3 regions of the Shewanella sp. P1-14-1 genome follow, and region 1 is predicted to be linked to each of the others. Evidence: predicted binding sites of a transcription regulator. Region 1 holds the regulator's gene; each other region holds the start of a gene.
What was found. The regulator LexA, encoded in region 1, represses DNA repair genes until DNA is damaged. The targets are predictions, from matches to a motif close to TACTGTATNNNNATACAGTA.
Positions count from the first base shown of each region.

Region 2: recN (DNA repair protein RecN) is a predicted target of LexA. The motif match lies at 5,771-5,790, and genes of this name have one in related genera.
Region 3: recA (recombinase RecA) is a predicted target of LexA. The motif match lies at 2,760-2,779, and genes of this name have one in related genera.

Region 1 covers NZ_LKTL01000019.1:95,922-104,029, forward strand. The annotation lists gene AN944_RS14710 (helix-turn-helix domain-containing protein) at 33-1,076, shown strand; gene mtr (tryptophan permease) at 1,111-2,355, opposite strand; gene plsB (glycerol-3-phosphate 1-O-acyltransferase PlsB) at 2,367-4,787, opposite strand; gene lexA (transcriptional repressor LexA) at 5,197-5,814, shown strand; gene AN944_RS14730 (cell division inhibitor SulA) at 5,811-6,317, shown strand; gene coxB (cytochrome c oxidase subunit II) at 6,758-8,108, shown strand, end outside.
Region 2 covers NZ_LKTL01000006.1:174,900-183,007, forward strand. The annotation lists gene AN944_RS06320 (riboflavin synthase) at 1-254, shown strand, start outside; gene ribBA (bifunctional 3,4-dihydroxy-2-butanone-4-phosphate synthase/GTP cyclohydrolase II) at 323-1,426, shown strand; gene ribE (6,7-dimethyl-8-ribityllumazine synthase) at 1,548-2,027, shown strand; gene nusB (transcription antitermination factor NusB) at 2,042-2,446, shown strand; gene thiL (thiamine-phosphate kinase) at 2,536-3,492, shown strand; gene AN944_RS06345 (phosphatidylglycerophosphatase A) at 3,492-3,983, shown strand; gene recN (DNA repair protein RecN) at 4,060-5,718, opposite strand; gene AN944_RS06355 (AEC family transporter) at 5,859-6,824, opposite strand; gene AN944_RS06360 (YjaG family protein) at 7,008-7,619, opposite strand; gene barA (two-component sensor histidine kinase BarA) at 7,609-8,108, opposite strand, start outside.
Region 3 covers NZ_LKTL01000006.1:198,502-206,609, reverse strand. The annotation lists gene alaS (alanine--tRNA ligase) at 1-1,287, opposite strand, end outside; gene recA (recombinase RecA) at 1,616-2,674, opposite strand; gene mutS (DNA mismatch repair protein MutS) at 3,096-5,675, shown strand; gene AN944_RS06435 (hypothetical protein) at 5,763-6,170, opposite strand; gene rpoS (RNA polymerase sigma factor RpoS) at 6,263-7,243, opposite strand; gene AN944_RS06425 (peptidoglycan DD-metalloendopeptidase family protein) at 7,322-8,108, opposite strand, start outside.

The DNA.
Region 1 (8,108 bases):
TACCGATCCTAAGCACTTAACGAGAAATTGACATGGCATTTGAAGTTTCATTTATTCGAGTTTGCTGTATTTTACCCGTGCTAAAAGGGGTTGAAGCCCACTATGGCATCACAGCAAAGGATCTATCGATCCCTCAAAGCTTGTTGAATGAGCCCATGACATTAATCCCTTTCTCGGAAGTATCAATGTGGCTGAGTAAGATTGAGCAATTATCGAATGTTCAAGATTATATGTTGACGCTCCAACACTACTTAACCGTCAACCAATTTAATATGCCTAACAACTGGTTCTTGGCGACTCCAGACTTGGCAATTACCTTTCGGCGCATTAACTATGCCATGGCTTGTTTTCATTCAGGTGCAAGTTACTACGGTGCTCAGTCGAATAAGATTATTAAATGGTGCTATCGCAATAACTATGTCAGCGGCAAAGCCAAATCCCATGACTCGCTCCGCATAGCCTTAACACTGCTAAATACCTGCAAGCACTTTTTAGGCAAAGACTTCACCCCGATTAAAGTGATGCTCAGTGGCCCCGCCATTAACCAACAGGAGAGCGAAGCAGTATTTGGAACCAAAGTGACCTGGAATGCGCCGCAAACCGAGATATGGCTTGATGTCGACTCCTTGATTAGCTCTGAACAACACTTTTTAGCTTCGCTATCCACCTCCCAACATATTCAGCGCAATAACAAAAGTAGTATTAGCCTCAATCAACTCGACTCATATTTAAATATGCCTCAACCCCATGACACGCCTAAAGTGCTTTATGAGCTGGTGAATTACATACGTTTTTATGGTTTACCCACATTAGATTCCCTTTCGGAATTATGTGGTTTTTCGAAACAACAATTACAGCGACGATTGCAGCGTAATGGCTTTAGTTTTACAGAGTTAATGCGCTATATCTTAGGAAATTTAGCAGTGAAATATATGCTTGAAGGCAAAGAGGTTAAAGAGATTTCGCAGCTACTTGGCTATGCCAGTGTTCGCAGCTTCAGTAAAAGTTTTAGGCGATTACATCATCAATCACCGACTCAGTACGTTGAAAAATTGCATCAAAAAAGCCCTCAATAGAGGGCTTTTTTAGATTATCAATATTGCGTATAGCTTATCGATAAACAGGTAATAAATCAGCCATTGCCAATAAGTGACAAGCTGCTGTTAGCACACCAAAAAGAATCACTACAACCACTAGCGGCGTACCACCAGGAACTCTAAAGCTATTCTCATCAGGGAACATTTTACGTGACTTATACGCCATCATCGCTGGCACAATAGCAGCCCAAATTGTCGCGGCAAGAGCGGCAAAACCAATAGCGATTAAAAAACCATCTGGGAATAATAAGCCTAAGATGGTTGGCGGTATAAAGGTCACTGCAGCGGTCTTGATTCGGCCATTAGCCGATTCATCAAAATCAAATAAGTCTGCTAAATAATCAAACAAGCCTAAGGTCACCCCTAAGAAAGATGACGCAACGGCCAAATTAGCAAACAAAGTTAACATGGTATTTAGCCAAGCACTGGACATCACATCTGACAATGCCGCAACCAATACGCCCATATTCCCACCTTGAGCGATAATATCGCTAAAATGACTACGAGGAATATTGCCCATGGTGGCAATTAACCAGCACGTGTAAATCACTAACGCGATAAAGGTACCGATACAAATCGCCTTGATAATCACATTAGGCTGCTTGCCATAATACTTAACTAAGCTTGGCACATTGCCGTGATAACCAAAGCTTGTCAGACCAAAAGGAATGGCAGCTAAAATATATGGAGCAAAACTCGCCTGTCCGTCAGGGACTAACAAGTTCACGGTTTCCACATCAATCAGCAAATTACCGACGGCTAAAAAGAAAGTAATGATCATCCCGCCAAGCATTACTGTCGTAATACGGTCGACCACTTTAGTGCTAATCATCACAATCGCAGCAAGCACAAGGGCAAAAACTAAGCCTGCAATACTTTGTGGTAAATGAATGCCCATACCTGACAAGGTGTGGTTCACAATAGAGCCACCACCACTGATATAAGCGTAAGTCAGAATATATAATACGAAGGTAATGGAAAGCCCATTAACTATCCGCCAGAATTGGCCTAATGTCACTTTGGTTAACGTGTCGAAACTGTCGCCAGGTTTAAAATGCAAGTTGGTTTCAAGTAGCATTAAGCCTGACACCAACATACAAAACCAAATACCGATTAGCATGGCAATGGAATAGCCAAACCACATACCAGCACTGACAACAGGAAGGGAAAACATACCGGCACCGACTGTGGTACCGGCAATAATCATAGCACCGCCTAATAATGATTTATTGTGCGGTTGTGATTGTGTTGAACTCATAAAGTTAGTGGTTACCCATGTTCCATAGTGACGCTATCTACTATGGTTTTACGAACAGATAAACGCAACATACCATTGGCATGGTCGCGAATTCGGATGACAGCAAACTGATTGTCATTACCCGACAAGTGCCCTAATTCTTTTAATTTTACACTCAAATTATTGTAGAGTTTTTTATCATAAAACTCTGGCGCAGTAATTCCGTGTAAAGCACCTAAACGCTGAGCTAATAAGTGGCTCGCGCTTTCTAGATCTGAACGTTCAATATCCGGTTTATAAGCCAATAAATTAAAGATAATCGCGTAACGTTGTAATGTCTCACTGACAGTTTCAGACAATAACATTAACTGGGTAATATTACTTTGATTGAGTTCAAACTCGTCTGTACCCGAAATAAGCTTTTGCTCAACAAATAAGTTTAATACGCTATCAATGTAAGCGGGTAAGTCTTCAATCCCCATAAACAACTCAGCTTTGAGTAGCGGGTAGAAGTCATTAACGATTTCATGAATTTTTTGACGATTAAACTCTTCGTATTGCACCAAGCAACTCGCAATTAACGAAGGAACTGCCATTAAATGGATGATGTTATTTCGGTAGTAGCTCATCGCAATTGCTGAAGACTCTTCAATCGCAATAATTTCACCAATTTGATCAGTGTGCGAAGTAAACTTTTTCAGTGATAGACATTGATCAACTAATTCACTAGCACTGCCTTGAGCTACTGAGGTGTAATCAGTGTAAGGTACTTCTTTCATCAATTTAAGATATAAATCTAGCTGACGTTCCAGCTCTGTGCGCTCTAATGCATTTTGTTCAGCGGCTAATAACACCATACTGGTTAACGTAACAGAGCTCGCAGCTGCTGCACTGTTAATGTTGGTCATCACTTTATTGGCTAATTGATTAACCGCAGGCGTTAACCACGTTGGTTTTTGCTCAGGATCTTTAGCCACTTCTTCACGCCAATCTGGCGACTGCTGATTTAAGAACTGCTGTACGTTAATTGGCTCACCAAAGTTAACGTAACCTTGTCCAAAGTTACCCAACTTACGCAATGCACCAAATACTTGCCATACAGATTCTTTTTGCTTTTTCTTACCGCTTAATTCTTTATGATAAGTCGACACTTCCATGACATGATCGTAGCCAAGATACACTGGCACTAAGGTCACAGGACGCTCGATACCCCGCAATACGCTGTTTACCGTCATGGCTAGCATGCCCGTTTTAGGAGCAAGTAGACGACCAGTACGTGAACGACCACCCTCAGTGAAATACTCAACTGAATAGCCTTTAGCAAATAGTTGATCTAAATACTCTCTGAATACTGCGGTATAAAGCTTATTACCGTTAAAACTACGACGGATAAAGAAGGCACCACCACGGCGGAACATTGGACCTGCCGGCCAAAAGTTAAGATTAATCCCTGCCGCAATATGCGGTGGAACCATGCCTTGATAATAAAGAATATATGACAGTAATAAGTAATCCATATGGCTTCGATGACACGGCACATAAACGATTTCATGACCATCATGATGCAGTTTACGAACTTGCTCCGCACTCTTGATGCTAATACCACTGTATAACTTGTTCCAAAGCCAAGTTAAGAAACGCTCAGCAATACGAATCAAGTTATCCGAATAGTCTGCTGCGATTTCATCAAGGTACTCAATGGCTTTTTCACGTGCCTTTTCTTCGGGAATTTTTTTGTTAACGGCTTCTTCTTGAATGGCACGCTTGATGGATTCTGACTTTAACAGCGAATTGAACATCGCTTGACGATTAGGAAGCTGAGGCCCCGTCATCACTTTACGTTGACGGCGAAAATGCACACGAGCCACACGGATAAGCTTATGCGCAATACTGACATCTGTACCGTGTTCATCAGCCATATAACGCAGCGACATGGCATTAGAAAATTGAATGAAATTATGGCGACCTAAAAATAGAATCATTAACCATTTACGTAACCATGTTGGGTTTTCACGCTCAAAAACAGCAGCGGTCATGGTGTCATCTTCTTTACCTGGGATACGACCCCAATATAGGCTTACAGGCACAAGCTGGATGTCGAGTTCTTTGTTCTTTTGGTGTAATTCGAGCAACTTAGTAAAGTTTGCTACAAATTTATCGCTACTATGGCGCTTACCAAACAAGGGTTTACGCCCTTCCACACACACAATTCTAGGGGTATTGAAACCATCAACATCTAACCGTTCATACGGACTTGGCAAGTTATATTTAGCTGTCATTTCATGTAAGGCAGCAATATCACTCAGCGACTCCGTTTTCATCACATAGACCACTGGTTTGTCAGGATCTAAGTTAAGGTCAGCGAACGGATCCTCAGGCACAACAACACTGTGTACCATTAATTTCTGAATCCAACGTAATGATTTAGCAATGATAGAATCTGGTTTTAGCATGGGTCTTCGCATTATCAACAACGATTTATTGCGCATAGGATACCAGAATATCATTCAGTTACACTAACCTCGGTAAATCTAGTTAACATTTAAGTAGCAAGTTTTGTTGGTTCTAACATCAAGTATCAATCACTTAGTAAGTAGCAAAACATTTAGGTACAGTACTGTATAAATAGACGGTATCCAGTACTTTTTGGCTTATTCACTTGAGTCATCAATAATAAAACACACTAATTTACCGACGACCCACAAAAACAATAAACCACTGATTTTATTATCTTTAAATAACTAAAAACTTCGATAAAAATTCATATCTATTGCTTTATCAGCAAAAAATGTTGGTTAATACTTGCGCGACCAAAGATACTGTATATAATGACAGTCACTGTATAAAAAAACAGGAATCAACATGAGACCTTTAACGCCACGACAAGCTGAAATTCTAGAATTAATTAAATGCAATATTGCCGAGACAGGTATGCCACCAACTCGTGCAGAAATTGCCACTAGATTAGGCTTTAAAAGTGCTAATGCTGCAGAAGAACATTTAAAAGCACTCGCTAAAAAAGGTTGCATTGAAATTATTCCAGGTACCTCTCGCGGTATTCGTATGGTCCAAGAAGAAGAGGAAGTCGAAGAAGGCTTACCACTGATTGGTCAGGTTGCGGCTGGTGAACCAATTTTGGCGTTAGAACATGTTGAACAATACTTTCAAGTTGATCCTGAAATGTTTAAACCCAATGCTAATTTCTTACTACGTGTTCGTGGCGACAGTATGAAGGATATTGGCATTATTGAAGGTGACTTATTAGCGGTTCACAAAATGCAGCAAGCTAAAAATGGTCAAGTCGTTGTTGCCCGTGTTGATGATGATGTCACCGTGAAGCGTTTTGAAAAGAAAGGCAACGTTGTTTATCTGCATGCAGAAAACGAGCAGTACTCGCCGATAAAAGTCGATTTAACATGCCAAAGCCTTACGATTGAAGGGCTCGCTGTTGGCGTTATCCGTAATGGAGGTTGGTTATGAACACATTAATAGGTAATGCACCACGTCACCCAGGTTTATGGATGGACATGGCATCAGCAGCTGCGCCAGTAAAGCAAGGTATCGAAACCAAACAAACAGCTAACCAAGGGTTAACTGAATTAACTCAGCTATGCGGCCAGTTAGCCGTATTAAGTCAACAAGGGCGATGGATTGTACTGATTAATCCACCTCACATTGGTTACAAACAAATTCTAGCGAACGCCAATGTCAGAATGGACCGTGTATTACTGGTTCACACTAAAGATGAAGTCGAAACACTGTGGGCAATGGAAAAAGCACTCACAAGTGGTACATCCAGCGCAGTGATTACATGGACAACCCCATTAGATGCTCGTGATAATCGTCGCATTCAATTAGTCGCTAAAAGCGCCTTAGCGCAAGGTGTCATTATTGAAGATGTAAATACTCACTTACGTGATGACCAATTAAACGCCAGTAATCCTGTGACTGCAACTCAATTGAATTTATCTGCATTTCACTAAAGTCTATTTGCTAAAAAAGCCCTTCATTTCGGTGACGGGCTTTTTTTTGCGCCTTTTTTCAGCAAATTAGATGATAAAGTGATCTTGATCAATATTTAATCTCCAAGTAATGTAGTTAACAAGGGAGTAACATTTATTGACCTCTCTTAGTGGTAAAAATGAACATAAGTGATAAAACGCTGTAAAGATTGTGCTGGTACCATGCGGTATAGAAAGCCTTGAATAAAAAGCGTCAATTTAAGAATTGAAAAGTTCAGTATTAGGTACAAGTGTGGCCACCAAAACCCAATAGAATAATCGAGTATTAATACTCACTGCCACCGTGTACTTTGAAGTGATCAAACTTTTTCGGGAATAGAAAAGTTTGCATAGAGCAGAGTATTACTGTGTGACTTTTCCTTGTTGTTATTGCAAATCGCAATTGGCAGAGGAGTAGTCTTGTGAAGCGATTGTTGTATGGATTAATGGTGCTGTTTTTTGCAGTGCCACTTGCAGCGGCTGATATGCCGCTTAACATGACCCAAGGGGTAACAGAGATCAGTGGTAAGGTTTACGACCTCCATATGATCATTCTTTATATCTGTTGTGCTATTGGTGTTGTGGTATTTGGAATCATGATTTACTCCATGATTTATCATAGAAAATCAAAGGGTGCAGTACCTGCTGATTTCCATGATAGTACCAAAGTGGAAATAGCATGGACTGTCGTGCCGTTTCTTATCCTCATTGGTATGGCAATTCCTGCCACAAAAACCCTCATTGCTATGGAAGACCCAAGTGATGCGGAGTTAACTATTAAAGTAACCGGCTCTCAATGGAAATGGCATTACAGCTATTTTAATGAAGACGTCGAGTTTTACAGTTTACTTTCCACCCCTGCCGATCAAATTACTGGGACAGAAACGAAAACTGAAACTTACCTACTTGAAGTCGATAAGCCCCTCGTTCTGCCAATCAATCGTAAAGTACGCTTTTTAATGACTTCAGATGATGTGATTCACTCTTGGTGGGTTCCTGCATTTGCGGTGAAAAAAGATGCTAACCCAGGTTTTATTAATGAAGCTTGGACCAAGATTGATAAGGTTGGTACCTACCGAGGTCAATGTGCTGAGTTGTGTGGTAAAGACCACGGATTCATGCCGGTGGTAGTTGAAGCCGTTTCTGAAGCAGACTTTGAGCAATGGCTAAAAGATCAAAAACAACTAACTGCTGATGCAAAAGCCGCGGCCGAAGCGTCACTGTCGCAAACCCTGACCTTTGATGAGTTGATGGCTCAAGGTGAACAAGTTTACATGGGCCGATGCGCCGCTTGTCACCAACCAAATGGTGCAGGACTACCTGGTGTATTCCCGTCTCTTATCGGCAGCCCAATCATTAAAGGGTCAGTTGCTGGCCACATTGATATTGTCGTCAACGGCCAGCCTGGTACTGCCATGCAAGCCTTCGCGAAACAGCTTACTGCAACAGAAATTGCAGCTGTTGTGACCTACGAGCGAAACGCTTGGGGTAATGATTCTGGTGATGTGGTTCAAGCTGCAGATGTGAACTCTGGTGGGGCACCTAGCGATGCAAGTGATAAGCCAACGCCTGTTACTTTGCCTGCTGAGTTACCAGCGACACAACCTGAGGTAGAACAAGTGGTTGCTGACGTCGTTGAAGAAGCAACGCCTGACGTTGTTATGGATGACTTATCTATGGATGAGCTGATGGCAATGGGTGAGCAAGTTTACCTCAGCAGCTGTGCTGCATGTCACCAAGCCGCTGGTACAGGTTTACCTGGCGCATTCCCTG
Region 2 (8,108 bases), on a different contig from region 1:
ATAAAGGCTCAATAACCATTGACGGAGTTAGCTTAACAGTTAACGAAATTGATGGGCATCGTTTTAGGTTAACGATTGTGCCACATACAGCCGAAGAAACGACCTTGTTGGCTTTGCAAGCCGGCAGTATGGTCAACATCGAAGTGGATTTAATTGCACGTTATTTAGAGCGCTTGATGAACGCTGAAAAAGCCACAAAATCCGAAGGCGGCATCACTATGGAAATGCTAGCCAACGCCGGATTTATGCGATAGAAAATAGAATACCCGAATATATTTAGCCTATGTTGCTGATATAGAAAACTAAACATAAAGGTCTTAACATGGCACTACACAGTATAGAAGAGATCATCGAAGATATTCGTCAGGGTAAAATGGTTATCTTGATGGACGATGAAGATAGAGAGAATGAAGGCGATCTTATCATGGCGGCCGAAAAGGTGACGCCTGAGGCAATTAACTTTATGGCGACCTATGGTCGTGGATTGATTTGCCAAACGATGACCAAAGAGCGCTGTATGCAGTTAAATTTACCTTTAATGGTAACTAATAATAATGCACAGTTTTCGACAAACTTTACTGTATCAATTGAAGCTGCAACAGGTGTAACAACAGGTATTTCAGCTCATGATCGTGCTGTTACAGTTCAGGCGGCTGTTGCAAAAGATGCTAAAGCCGCTGACTTAGTTCAGCCTGGGCATATTTTCCCATTAATGGCACAAGATGGCGGCGTATTAACGCGTGCTGGACACACTGAAGCTGGTTGCGATTTAGCTCGATTAGCAGGTTTGGAGCCTTCAGGTGTGATCGTTGAGATTTTAAATGATGACGGCACGATGGCACGCTGTCCTGATTTAGAAGTGTTTAGTGAAAAACACGGTATTAAAATGGGGACAATTGCTGATTTAATTGAGTACCGTAATACCAAAGAAACCACTGTTGTGCGTGAAGCAGAATGTAAACTACCCACACGCTTTGGTGAGTTTACTATGGTGACATTTAGAGACACCATCGATAATCAATTGCACTATGCATTGGTAAAAGGTGAAGTGAAAGCTGATTGTTTAGTCCGTGTGCACTTGCAAAATACATTTAACGATTTACTTCACTCTGAGCGAGATCAAAAACGTAGCTGGCCACTAGAAAAAGCGATGGAACGCATCGCTAATGAAGGTGGTGTTTTAGTGTTATTAGGCCATGAAGAGCATTCAAGTGAGATGCTAGCCAAAGTAAAAGCGTTTGAAGCAGAAGACAAAGGTCAAGCACCAACAGCGGCGAAATGGGTCGGCACCTCACGTAAAGTGGGCATCGGTTCGCAAATACTCTCAAGTCTTGGTGTCAGCACGATGAGGCTATTGAGTTCGCCGAAACATTATCATTCGTTATCGGGCTTCGGTTTAGAAGTGACTGATTACATTGCAGAATAATTCACTAATTTAGTGAAGTTAACATTTATCATTAATTGCACAGGACTCAGGGCATTTTGCTGTGGTATTATACCGCCACTTTTGCCCAGAGCTGGGTGCTTTAGCTAATTTAGGTAAGATAATGAACGTAGTTCAAGGTAATATCGAAGCAAAAAATGCCAAAGTGGCGATCGTTGTATCGCGTTTCAATAGTTTCTTAGTTGAGAGTCTGCTTGATGGCGCAATAGATACACTAAAACGTTTTGGTCAGGTTGAAGATGACAACATTACTGTTGTTCGTGTTCCTGGCGCTGTTGAATTACCGCTGGCTGCACGACGTGTTGCTGCTTGTGGGAAATTTGACGGTATCATTGCACTTGGTGCTGTGATTCGTGGTGGTACTCCGCATTTTGATTTAGTTGCAGGCGAGTGTAACAAGGGTCTAGCTCAAGTTGCTTTAGAGTTTGATATTCCTGTTTCATTTGGCGTGTTAACCACAGATACTATTGAGCAAGCTATTGAGCGCTCTGGTACTAAAGCAGGTAACAAAGGTACTGAAGCTGCCCTTGGCCTACTTGAAATGGTTAATGTTCTGCAAGAATTAGAACAACAGTTGGTATAGTAGTAGGAAAAGTAATGAAGCCTTCAGAGCGCCGTAAGGCACGCCGTTTAGCTGTTCAAGCTATCTATTCGTGGCAGTTAAGCCAAAATAACGTTGCTGACGTTGAACACGAATTTTTAACTGAGCAAAACATTAACGGTGTTGATGTAGCTTATTTTCGTGAGTTGCTATCAGGTGTAGCAACAAAAGCGACTCAACTTGATGCGCTTTTAAAGCCACATTTAGATCGTGATATTGAAGACGTATCGCCAGTTGAGAAAGCCATTGTGCGCTTAGCTGCGTATGAACTCACTTATCGTAAAGATGTGCCATTTAAAGTGGCTATCAACGAAGGTATCGAATTAGCGAAAGCCTTTGGTGCCGATGACAGTCATAAGTTTGTCAATGGTATGCTAGATAAGCTTGTTACTCGTAAGTAATAAATAAAACGGTATCTTCGGATACCGTTTTTGTATGGCTTACCGATTTCTATAACAGTAGGTGGGCGGGCAACCGTACCAATTTTATCGTGAAAGAATTCCAACTTATTGAACAATTTTTCCGTGATAAAGGTCAGAAACGTCGTGATGTTCATCTCGGCATTGGTGATGACTGTGCATTAGTACAACCAGCTGAAAACAAATCTATTGCAATTTCTTGTGACACCCTCGTCGAAAATATTCACTTCCTACCTTCAATGCCTGCGCATGAGTTAGGCTATAAATCAGTGGCTGTAAACTTATCTGATTTAGCTGCAATGGGAGCTGATCCCGCTTGGATGACCCTGGCGTTAACCTTGCCTGATGTTGATAACGACTGGTTACAGCAGTTTAGTGAAGGGCTGTTTGAAGCTGCGGAATACTACAGTGTGAGCTTGATTGGTGGTGATACTACTCGTGGCCCACGCAGTATCAATATCACGATTCATGGTCAAGTTCCTACCGGTAAAGCCTTAACTCGTGGTGGTGCAAAAATCGGTGACTGGATTTATGTCACTGGTACCTTAGGTGATTCCGCATTAGGCTTGGATATTTTGCTAGGTAAGCAAGATGTTGACCCTCAGTTTAAAGAGTTTTTGATTAATCGCCATTATCATCCAACGCCAAGGATCTTGGCTGGACAAGCTCTGCGTTCATTAGCAACCAGTGCAATTGATTTATCTGATGGCCTTAACTCCGATATTGCTCATATATTAAAAGCTTCAAACGTTGGAGCCGTCATTGATGTCAATGAATTACCGTTATCGACTTCATTGGTTGGCTCAGTGGGGCCAGAGCAAGCAATCAATTATGCTTTGACTGGGGGCGAAGATTACGAGCTTCTTTTCACTGTACCTGAAGCACAGCGGGGCGCTTTAGATACAGCCTTAATTCACGCAGGTGTTAAATTTGTCAAAATTGGACAAATATGCGCGGGTGATAAATTAAGGTTGGTATCCAATGGCGAACCATTTGAGCTAGACCTAAAAAGTTTTGAGCACTTTTAATGAATCTATTATCAAACGATCCAGCGGTAAAAAAATTATCACTTAAAAATCCAGTGCATTTCCTAGCACTTGGGTTTGGCAGTGGGTTAGCAGCTAAAGCCCCCGGCACTTTCGGTACATTAGCAGCAGTGCCATTAGTTTACTTAATGGGGCACCTTAGCTTAACCGCATTTATTATTATCACTGTGTTAAGTACGTTTATTGGCTTTTATATATGTGATAAAGCAGCCAAAGACATGGGAGTCCATGATCATGGCGCCATTGTCTGGGATGAGGTTGCCGGCTTAATGATTACCATGATAGCTGCCCCTGCGGGCTTAATATGGTTGGTCATTGGTTTTGCACTATTCCGTTTTTTTGATATTTTGAAACCTTGGCCTATTCGTTGGCTAGATGCCAAAGTTCATGGCGGCTTTGGTATTATGATTGACGATGTTTTAGCAGGCTTTTTTGCATTAACCTGTCTGCAGCTTATCTATTACTTCGTATAAGTCTTGATTGATAATCACTAAAAAGCCCACCAATTGGTGGGCTTTTTAGTGATTAGTGCGCACTTTACTATCTTAGCTATTGAAGTAGCTCTCGAGCGTTAGCAAGTGTGTTTTCTGTAATAACATCACCAGCTAATAACCTAGCTAATTCACTGATCCTTTGCTCTTTATCAAGGGGTTTCATTTGTGTTTCAGTGCCACCACTTTTACTAAACTTGTTCACCAGCATATGTTGGTGACCATTACCTGCAACTTGAGGTAAATGGGTCACACAGATAACTTGAGTAGATTCCCCTAAACTGCGCAGCATACGTCCTACAACAGCCGCAGTTGGCCCAGAAATACCGACATCGACTTCATCAAATATGAGTGTCGGGGTGGCAACTTTTTTCGCAGTAATAACTTGAATACCTAAACCAATACGTGATAACTCACCACCAGAAGCGACTTTTGCAATCGGTTGAAGGGGTTGCCCTGGGTTAGTGGTCACTTGAAATTCAATTTGATCGCTACCAGTAACAGATTGAATGTCTGGGTTAAAATTGACTTCTATAGAAAACTTACCCTTAGGCATATTCAATTCGTGAATCGAACGAGTGACAAGTTTATTAAGCTCTTTTGCATAGCGAAGTCGGCTTTGGCTGAGTTTTTGAGCGCTTTTAATATAAGCTTGTTTACTGTCGTCAACTTGCTGTTGAATCTCATCTAGTCGGGTTGCATCGTTATTTAGCTCTTTTAATTCTATGGCTAATGCTTGATGGTGTTCAGCTAAATGTTCTGTTTGAACATGATGCTTTCTCGCCAGTTGCATGGCCTTGGAAATTCGTTGTTCCAAAAATGCAAAATGTTCGGGATCTAGCTCTATTTTGCTTAAATAGTCTTGAACTTCACTGGTACTTTCTTGTACCTGAATTAAGGCTTCATTGAGCATGTTTGCAACACTTTGCAATGCTGGATCAAATGATTGTAATTGATCGGCAAAACCTATCACCCGATTTAATGAGGACTCAATATTGTGCTCATCGTCCTCGCTAAGCAATTGAAGCGTTAATTGACAATTTTCAATTAAATCACTGCCGTTAGCCAAGCGTTTGTGTTCTTGCTCTATTTGCTCAAATTCACCTGCCTTTAAAGCAAATTCGTCCAGTTCTTCGACTTGGTATTGTAGAAGTTGTTTGCGGGCAATACGCTCTTGTTGGTTTAACTGTAATTGTTTTAATTCATTTTCAATTAGCTTACAGCGTTGATAGCTTTTACTGACATTGTCGATAAGGATACTGTGGTTGGCATAGCTATCGAGTAAGGTAAGTTGATGCTCACTTTTAAGCATGGCATGGTGAGCGTGCTGCCCATGAATTCCGACAAATAATTGTCCTAGTGCTTTAAGTTGAGTGAGTGGGACAGGGTTACCATTAATGTAGGCTCTAGAGCGACCGTCGGCGCTAATCGTTCGACGTAAAATACATTCTTCATCGACATCAAGATCATTATCTTCAAGCCAGCGTTTAGCATACGGCACATCTTCAAGCGAAAACCGTGCAGAAACTTCAGCTTTGTTTGCCCCTGGGCGAACGGTATTGGCATCGGCTCTATTGCCTAAGCATAGGCCTAGCGCATCGATAGCGATAGATTTACCGGCACCAGTTTCACCTGTGATGCTGGTCATTCCGGCTTTAAAGTCAAGTTCAAGAAAACGTACAATCGCAAAATTATTAATGCTTAATTGGCAAAGCATAATCAATCCCTGTGTAAAGAAACACCAAACCACTGTATTTATGAACAGTCTACACTGTTTTTATATACAGTAAAGTGCTGGTTGCTAATTTTTTTGAGTTGTATTTATGCGGAAGTTTTTAGCAGCAAGAAGTTTAGTATTTAGTTGAGCTGTTCAAGTAATTGTTCAATCAGGGGAAGGCTAATAAAGGTGGCAAGGGTACTAATCAAGATGCATTTAGCGCTCGATAACCCATAGGTTTGATAACGCTGTGCGAGTAAGTAAACACTTGCTGCAGTTGGTAATGCAGCTAAGATGACCCCCATGATAAGTAACTCGTTATCGACATTAAAATAGCGTAGTAAACCATAAGCAATCAATGGCTGAATCACGAGTTTAAGTATATTTAATATGCCCATTTCGATTGTAAGATGGTGAGGTGGTGTTTCAGGCTCTGTACCTCCATGCATTGCTTTAGCGAGAACCATACCAATCGCAAACAGCGCACATGGGCTTGAGGTATTGCCAATTAACCTCATCATCATGCTGATGCTATCAGGAATTGGGATATACAAAGCTGATGCCATGACTCCTAAAGTGCAACCAATAACAATGGGATTACTAATTAACGCATTCAACATAATAAGCACAGGGTGTCGTTTTTGCTTTTTATTGATGGCAAGTTCCATATTGACCATTGCAAAGGCAAACATAATGACAGATAACAAACTCGCAATAGCAGCAGCTGTGATTGCGTGATTGTTATCTGGATAAAGCATCATCATTAGTGGAATACCAATAAATGCGGTATTACCAAAGCTGGTATTTAACCCTCTGATAGCGGCTAGTGCCGGTTGTTTTTTATCTGCGATAGATGAAATGAGCACCGTAATGAAATAGGTCATAACCATTGCAATACCAAAGGCCGCAATAAAGCCCCATTGCATGATCTCATGTATATCGGTTTCGGCTAACGCAATGAATAAAATAGCGGGGAACGCCACGTAATAGACGTATTCGTTTAATGTAAAGTCGGTATCATGAGGAAGCACTTTTAGTTTTTGGACAATAAAGCCTAGCAACATGATGCCAAAGACAGCAATAAGGGGAGTTAAAATGTTGGCCATCATCTTCTCCTTATGTGTGTCTATTGGAAGTCAATGACATTGTTGATTTGACAGTCATTGGGTTGGCGAATAAGTTAATGATGCAAGTGCAACTCTGAGCGCACGAACGAGTGAGCTCAAAGTTTATCTATAGGCTGAATGCCCATAAATCTTGCCAATAAATATTCCTAACAAAAAACTCAGTTACTGAACACTGATCCCAATATTAGAAACACCAGCGTCGACTATTTCTTTACGTAACTCTTTAACGAATTCAGCTGATAATTTAGGGTTAGCTTCAATAATATCCAGTAGCATCCCTTGTAGTTCTTTTTCTTCCTGCATCACAGGATGTGCGAAAACAAACTTTTCTACGACTTCTTCGTTTAATTCATCTTGAAGTTCATCAACACTGATAGCTTCAATGTAGTTGGCTACTGTACTTGAAGATAATTTACTGATGTTGGTAATGTCTTCTTCAATTTTACCCTGAATACCGCCAAGTAAGGTGGTTAACGCGACAGCTGCATCCATTGCTGGGTAAACTCCGTATGCTTCAAAGTTACTTGGCTCAGGGGTGTTGTCTTCTAAGCGTTGTAAATGAATGTCATAGTTAAATTTAAGTTTTTTATCGTATTGAGATTGCCACAATAGCTCTAAGACAGTGCTGAGTGTTTTTGGCTCGCCAAATTCGCAAACTTCAGAAAATAACTGATAATTTGGCAACATGCGTTGGCAAAGTGCGGTAGCAAATAATTGCTTTTGAGGTAAAGACAACGCTTTTAAACGTTTAAAAAAACCGGGTTTATGACTCATTGGGTACATCCGCTGATAACTGTGATATCACTTGATTTGCTGCTGATTCTACCTTAGTTAACTCATCAAGTAACTCAAGTATTTCTGGTTCAAGATCTTCAATGCTGGTTTTGTGCTTTAGCGCAGACTCAATTTCTTGGCAAAGCTTCTGAGTGTTAGGTACACCACAGTAACAACTTGCCCCATGAAGTTTATGCACGGTCTGTAACATGAGTTCGCTATTGACGGTTTTAAGGGCTGTTTCAATGTTAACAACGTTATCAGGCAATGAATCAACTAACATCTGCAGCATTTCGAGGGCTAAATCAGGTTTTTGATTCGTTTGAGCAAGGCATAATTCCCAATTTAAAGTGTGCATATCAAAATGGGTAAACTTAGGTTTATTGATCCAGCGATCAATAACTCCTTTAAGGGCTGCCTCATCAATCGGCTTAGGCAGATAACCGTCCATGCCGCTACCTAAAATTAATTCTCGCTCTTCTGCAATTG
Region 3 (8,108 bases), on a different contig from region 1:
CTCAGCCATCGCAGCTTCGAAACCGGCTTCATCAACGGTAATATCACGTTCACGACAGACGTCAGCTGTAAGATCCACTGGGAAACCATAGGTATCGTAAAGTTTAAAGGCTGTTTCACCATCTAAAACGTTAGTATCTAACTCGTTTAACGCAGCATCTAAAATACCTAAGCCACGCTCTAGTGTTCTGGCAAATTGTTCTTCTTCAGCTTTTAATGATTTTTCAATAATAGCTTTAGCTTCAACCAAACTTTTACCCGCATCGCCCATGACTTCAATCAGGGTAGGCAGTAATTTAAAGAAGAACGTATCGGTTGCACCTAACTTATTTCCGTGGCGCACTGCACGACGAATGATACGACGCAATACATAACCACGGCCTTCATTCGACGGCATCACACCATCAGCAATTAAGAATGAACAAGAACGAATATGGTCAGCAATTACGCGCAGTGATTTATTTTCTAAATCTTCAACCCCAATAATTTCCGCCGCTTTTTTGATTAACGCTTGGAAAATATCAATTTCGTAGTTTGAGTGTACGCCTTGCATGATAGCTGCAATACGCTCAATTCCCATACCTGTATCGACTGAAGGTTTTGGTAGCGGTTTCATTTCACCGTCAGCTTGACGGTTGTACTGCATGAAAACGATATTCCAGATTTCAATGAAGCGATCGCCATCTTCTTCTGGTGTACCAGGGCGGCCGCCCCAAATGTGCTCGCCATGATCATAAAAGATCTCTGAACATGGACCACAAGGACCTGTATCACCCATTTGCCAGAAGTTGTCAGAGGCATAAGGAGCGCCTTTGTTATCACCAATACGAATAATATTTTCAGCAGCAACACCGATTTTCTTATTCCAGATTTCAAAGGCTTCGTCATCAGTATCGTAAATAGTGACACAAAGTTTTTCTGTTGGTAATTTCAGTGTTTGGGTTAAAAAGTTCCACGCATATGAAATGGCTTCTTCTTTAAAGTAATCACCAAAACTAAAGTTACCTAACATTTCAAAGAAAGTATGGTGACGGGCGGTGTAACCTACATTATCTAAGTCATTATGCTTACCACCAGCACGGACACAACGTTGCGATGTCGTTGCACGTGAATAACCACGATTTTCCAATCCTAGAAAAGCTTCTTTAAATTGGTTCATACCCGCATTTGTAAATAATAACGTTGGATCGTTATGTGGTACTAACGAGCTACTGTCGACAACTTGGTGTCCGTTGTTACCAAAATACGCTAAAAATGCGCTTCTTAATTCTGTGGTGGTCTGAAACATGAAATCGCCCTAAATGGATAAATTCTATTTATCATGAAGCTGAATATCAGCTTTAAATTGGCAACATTATATACTTAAACAAACTGAAGGTGCGAGATCCAAGCGTATTTAGATTAGCGATTTTCTTGCTATGAGGGGCGATTACTGTAATCGGTTAATTGGTTTTTAATAATCTGTGCCGTAATACGAGCTAAATGACGTCTTTAATGAAGTCATATCTTTATGCGCGGCGTTCGATCACATATGCCAATGAATAGAGCACTCACAAAGAAATCGCGGCCGACTCATGTCGACCGCGATAGTTATTTTCATTACTGTTAAAACGTGATTAGAACACTTCACCTGTTTCTAAATCGATGTTTTCATCCGACTCAGCTGGTGCCGCTTCTTTTTCAGTGCTTAATAGCATTTGACGTAAATTTGCTTCAATTTCTTCAGCTACAGCAGGGTTTTCAACTAGGTATTTACCCGCATTTGCACGGCCTTGACCAATCTTGTTGCCTTGGTAGCTGTACCAAGCACCAGCTTTCTCAACCAGCTTGTGTGCTACACCTAAATCAACGAGCTCACCAGTACGGTTAATACCTTTACCGTAAAGAATTTGGAATTCAGCTTGTCTAAATGGCGCTGCAATTTTATTTTTAACAACCTTTACTCGAGTCTCGTTACCTACGACAGCATCGCCGTCTTTAATCGCACCTGTACGACGAATATCTAAACGTACAGAAGCGTAGAATTTAAGTGCATTACCACCCGTTGTGGTTTCAGGGTTACCAAACATAACACCAATTTTCATACGAATTTGGTTAATGAAAATAAGTAGCGTATTTGACTGTTTTAAGTTACCTGCAAGCTTACGCATTGCTTGGCTCATCATACGTGCGGCAAGGCCCATATGAGAATCACCAATTTCACCTTCAATTTCAGCTTTTGGTGTTAATGCTGCAACAGAATCGACAATGATTACATCAACAGCACCTGAACGTGTTAGCGCATCACAGATTTCAAGCGCTTGCTCACCAGTATCAGGTTGTGAACATAATAGGTTATCAATATCGACACCTAGATTTTTTGCATAGATAGGGTCTAGAGCATGCTCAGCATCAATAAACGCACACGTTTTGCCTTCACGTTGTGCTGCAGCAATAACTTCAAGTGTTAACGTTGTTTTACCCGATGATTCTGGACCGTAAATTTCAACGATACGTCCCATTGGTAAACCACCAGCACCTAAGGCAACATCCAACGAAAGCGAACCTGTAGAAATGGTTTCAACATCCATTGTGCGATCAGCGCCCAACTTCATGATTGAACCTTTACCAAATTGCTTTTCAATTTGACCTAATACAGCATTCAGCGCTTTCTCTTTATTTGGATCTGCTTTCATTCTCTTTATCCCTTTAAGGTGACTCAGTTCGAATAACGAACTTGGTAACGAATAAATTTGTCTGTTTCGTAATATGAGCTCAGTATACTGTATAATCATACAGTATCAATAGTTACTGTATAATTTTTTTCCTTTTTTTTACCTTACTATTATTTACACATTAAAAATCATACAGTTAATAACGAAAATATATTAATAACGATAAATAGTAGACAAACAAAACCACTGTATACAGTACTTCTAGGTTGGGTAAATACCTGAGTTTACAACAATAAGTATTGTTCAAAAAATCAGTAAACAAGGGCAAGACGGCATAGCATCGTTGCGATTCTATTGGGTATCAAATCAATTGTTGTTAAGATGACCGCCTATATTGACCCAGACTTAGCCTAATTCAAAATAAAGTAAGAGCAATCACTTAATGACCGTAAATGAAGACCCAAATTTAGAAAAGCACACTCCCATGATGCGCCAGTATTTAACGCTGAAAGCACAGCATCCTGAAATGCTGTTGTTTTATCGTATGGGAGACTTTTATGAATTATTTTATGAAGACGCTAAGCTGGCATCTGAACTGTTAGGTATCTCATTAACTGCACGTGGGAAAAGTGGTGGTAACGCGATTCCCATGGCAGGACTTCCCTACCACGCCGTTGAAGGTTACCTCGCAAAATTGGTTCAAATTGGTCAATCTGTCGCTATTTGTGAACAAGTCGGTGACCCTGCTACAAGCAAAGGACCTGTTGAGCGTAAAGTTGTAAGAATTGTTACCCCAGGTACCTTAACCGACGAAGCCTTACTACAAGAAAAGCAGGATAACTTACTTGCTGCGGTATATCAGGGTAAGAGTGGATTTGGCTACGCGACTTTAGATGTTTCGTCTGGTCGATTTGTTATTGTTGAACTTGAAAATGAAGAAACACTGGAAGCTGAACTGCAACGTACCAGTCCTGCAGAATTGCTCTACAGTGAAGATTTACTTGACCGCCAATTAATTGAAAATCGCAAAGGCATACGTCGAAGACCTGAATGGGAGTTTGATTACGATACCAGTATTCAATTACTTCTAGAGCAATTTGGTACCAAAGATCTTCATGGATTTGGTATTACAAATGCTAGGCTTTCGCTACAAGCAGCTGGCTGCTTAATGCAATATGTCAAAGACACACAAAAAACAGCTTTGCCTCATATTAATAGCATTACCATGTTTAATCAGGCTGATACTATCATTCTTGATGCCGCCACCCGCCGAAACTTAGAACTTACTATTAATTTATCTGGTTCACGTGATAATACCTTAGCTTGGGTACTCGATAAGACAGCGACGCCGATGGGAAGTCGTATGTTGCAGCGATGGATCCACCAACCGCTGCGTGACCAACAGCATATTAGCCAAAGGCAACAAGCAGTTGCTGAGTTAATTGATACGGGGTTATATGCAGACTTACACCAGCAATTAAAAGCCCTTGGCGATATCGAACGTATCATGGCGAGGCTAGCTATTCGCAGCGCACGCCCACGAGATTTTGCCCGTCTTCGCCAGGCGTTGGCTTTATTACCTGAAATTCAGCAAACTTTAGGTCACTGCCAACAAAGTGAACTCCAACGTCTAGCCAATTTATTAGGCGAGTTTCCAGAGCAGCAACAGCTATTGGAAAATGCGATTGTCGATAATCCGCCTATGCTTATCCGTGATGGCGGCGTAATTAAAGCGGGTTACAACGCACAACTAGATGAATGGCGTGGCCTAAGTGAAGGGGCATCTGATTATCTAGTACAATTAGAAAACCGTGAAAAAGAACAAACAGGCATCAATACCTTAAAGGTCGGCTACAACCGGGTTCACGGCTACTATATCGAAGTGAGTCGCTTACAATCAGATCAAGTTCCTTTGAGCTATCAGCGTCGTCAAACACTAAAGAATACCGAACGCTACATCACACCAGAGTTAAAAGAATACGAAGAGAAAGTGCTATCTAGTCAAGGAAAGGCATTAGCAATTGAAAAGCAGCTTTGGGAAGAGTTATTTGATTTACTTTTACCTAAATTGCATGAACTACAACTGTTTGCCCAAGCTGCATCCGAATTAGATGTGCTAAGCAACTTTGCAGAGCGAGCTGAAACACTGGATTATCATTGTCCAGAAATCAGTAATGACATTGGTATTCATATCGAGTCTGGCCGTCATCCTGTGGTCGAATTAGTTAGCCAAACACCATTTATTGCCAACCCAGTCACCCTCGCACCTAAGCGAAGAATGCTTATCGTAACGGGGCCCAATATGGGGGGTAAGTCGACTTATATGCGTCAGGTTGCGTTAATCACGCTTATGGCTCATATAGGTAGCTTTGTACCTGCACAAAAAGCAATTATCGGCCCTGTAGATCGAATATTTACACGTATCGGCGCCTCTGACGATCTCGCTTCTGGACGTTCTACTTTTATGGTCGAAATGACAGAAACCGCTAACATTCTTCATAATGCTACAGAGAAAAGTTTAGTTTTAATGGATGAAATCGGTCGAGGTACTTCGACCTATGACGGTTTATCTCTAGCTTGGTCAGCAGCAGAGTATTTAGCTGAAAAAGTGGCTGCATTAACCTTGTTTGCAACCCACTATTTTGAGCTAACACAATTGCCAGAACAGATTAATGGAACCGCTAACGTGCATTTAGATGCCGTCGAGCACGGGGACACAATTGCCTTTATGCATGCTGTTCAAGAGGGCGCTGCGAGTAAAAGTTATGGCTTACAAGTTGCTTCACTAGCAGGGGTACCAGCCCACGTCATCAAAGCGGCGAAACAAAAACTGCATATGCTTGAAAGTCGTGACTTTGCTAATAACAATCAAGTACCGATTCAAGAAGCATTAAATCTGACATTACCTGAACCCCAGTCATCTGCTGCAACAGACAAGTTAGCTCAGATAAATCCAGACAATTTAACGCCTAAACAGGCTTTAGATATGTTGTATGAACTTAAAAGGCTAGCTCAGCTTTAATACATCTATTTATAGACTCAGTACAAGAAACGCTGCGATGTTTTCGCAGCGTTTTTTTATTCACTAACAGTATTGAGTATAGCCTGCTCACTTCTCTAATGATTTTAGACTACTCGTATCAACTCCTTTCATGACTTCTCGCTCTAATGCATGTTGCTCAGCTAACTCATTACTCTTGGTCTGTTGCTGTAATTTCTGTTGCTCGATGCTCATTCTTACTTGGCGCTGTATTGATTCTTGCTCAGTTTCACACTGTCTAAATCCATCAGTCCAGCCTTGAGCATAATCCTGCTCCTGATTAAAGCGATTGACATCTTTTTTAAACTCATCAAACAAACTTCCGCCAGCCTTGTTACCGCTATCGCACCCATCCTGAAAACCATCGGCATAAGCTAGGGGATAACCTTGTTCTATCATTGTGTCTCTTGTGCTTTGACAACCAGTCAATATCACAACACATACAATACTGATAAAACTAATGACATTTTTATTCATTGTTTCTTATTCCTCGTTTTCAACAGACAATAAAAAAGGACATGATTAATGTCCTTATTCACTGAAAGCATACTAAAGCTTATTCCTACAAATTAGCTTCTGAATAACGCTTCAACTGACAAGCCTTGTGCACCTAAAACATCTTTCAATCGTTTTAAAGCTTCAACTTGGATCTGGCGGACACGTTCACGCGTTAGGCCAATCTCAGCACCCACATTTTCTAATGTAGAAGGCTCATAACCTAATAAACCAAAACGTCTCGCGAGCACTTCTCTTTGCTTAGTATTTAGCTCATTTAGCCAACCTACTATCGAATTTGATAGATCTTCATCCTGTACTTTGTAATCAGGTCCAACCGAATCATCATCAGCAATGACATCTAATAAGGCTTTATCATTTTCGCCGCCTAATGGCGTATCTACAGAAGTGATTTTTTCGTTTAGCTTTAACATGCGGCTTACATCGCTAGTAGAAACATCTAACGTATCTGCGATTTCTTCAGCCGTGGGCTCATGATCTAATTTTTGAGCCAATTGTCTTGCGGTACGAAGGTACACGTTAAGCTCTTTAACGACATGAATAGGTAAACGAATGGTGCGAGTTTGATTCATGATAGCGCGCTCAATGGTCTGTCTTATCCACCATGTCGCATAAGTTGAAAAACGAAAGCCTCGCTCTGGGTCAAATTTTTCGACCGCGCGAATAAGTCCTAGGTTACCTTCTTCAATAAGATCAAGTAACGCTAGTCCACGGTTGTTATACCTTCTGGCAATTTTAACAACTAAACGTAAGTTACTTTCTATCATGCGGTTACGAGATTTCTCGCAGCCTTTGAGTGCTTTACGTGAAAAGAAGACTTCTTCTTCTGCACTAAGCAAAGGGGAAAAACCAATCTCACCTAAATATAGTTGAGTGGCGTCAAGATTCTTTTGCAGATCATCTTGAACTTGTTGATCGATATCGGGTTGCTGTGCTGTTTTGGCTTTAGTTCCTGCCTTTAGTGCAACCTCTTCTGGTTGTTTAGCTAAATCCATAAGCTCTTCTGCTACTGCAGCGTTTTGTTTCTGGCTCATATGGTGCTCTCCCAAACCTGATAAAATTTAAGTATCTACTGCACTTGCCTATCCTCCGTTTTAATGTGAACTAAACAGTTAGCGTTTAGGTAAATAATTTAATGGGTTAACTGACTTACCATGGAGACGGATCTCAAAATGTAACATCACCTGGTTTGCCCCTGTGCTACCCATTTTTGCCACTGTCTGTCCTGCATTTACATATTGTTTTTCTTTGACCAATATTGCATCAGCATGGGCATATGCACTTAAAAAATCTTCGTTATGCTTAATAATGACTAAATTACCATATCCACGAAGTGCATTGCCGGCATAAACCACTCTTCCATCAGCTGCGGCTTTAATAATATCACCGCGAGAACCCGCAAGCTTAATGCCCTGATTCCCCTGCTGAGTGGTAGAGAAATACCCTATTATTCGACCTTTATTTGGCCAATTCCACTTACTTACTTTATCTGGTAAGCGTGAAACAGGATTTTTCGCTACTTGTACCGTTTTTTCTTGGGTAGTTTTTACAGAATACGCAGGCTTTGCTTTGTGATCAAGCTCTTTTTTTGTACTATTTTTATCAGCGCTAGTGCTAGCCTGTTTTGTAGCTGTAGTTTGTTTTGCCACAGGTTTCTTTGCAGGCTTAGGTTTACTGTTCGCTACAGCAACCGGTTTAGCTGACGTTTTGCTAGGTGTAGGCTGATAGAGTTTCAGCGTCTGCCCGGGGTAAATTGTGTAAGGTGCTTTGAGGCGATTATATTTAGCAATATCGCTAAAATCCTTGCCTGCCCCCCAAGAAATTGAATACAAAGTATCGCCACGTTTTACTTTGTAAGTGCCAGAGGTGATCGAGCCTTTATTGTATTTCGGCCCAGCA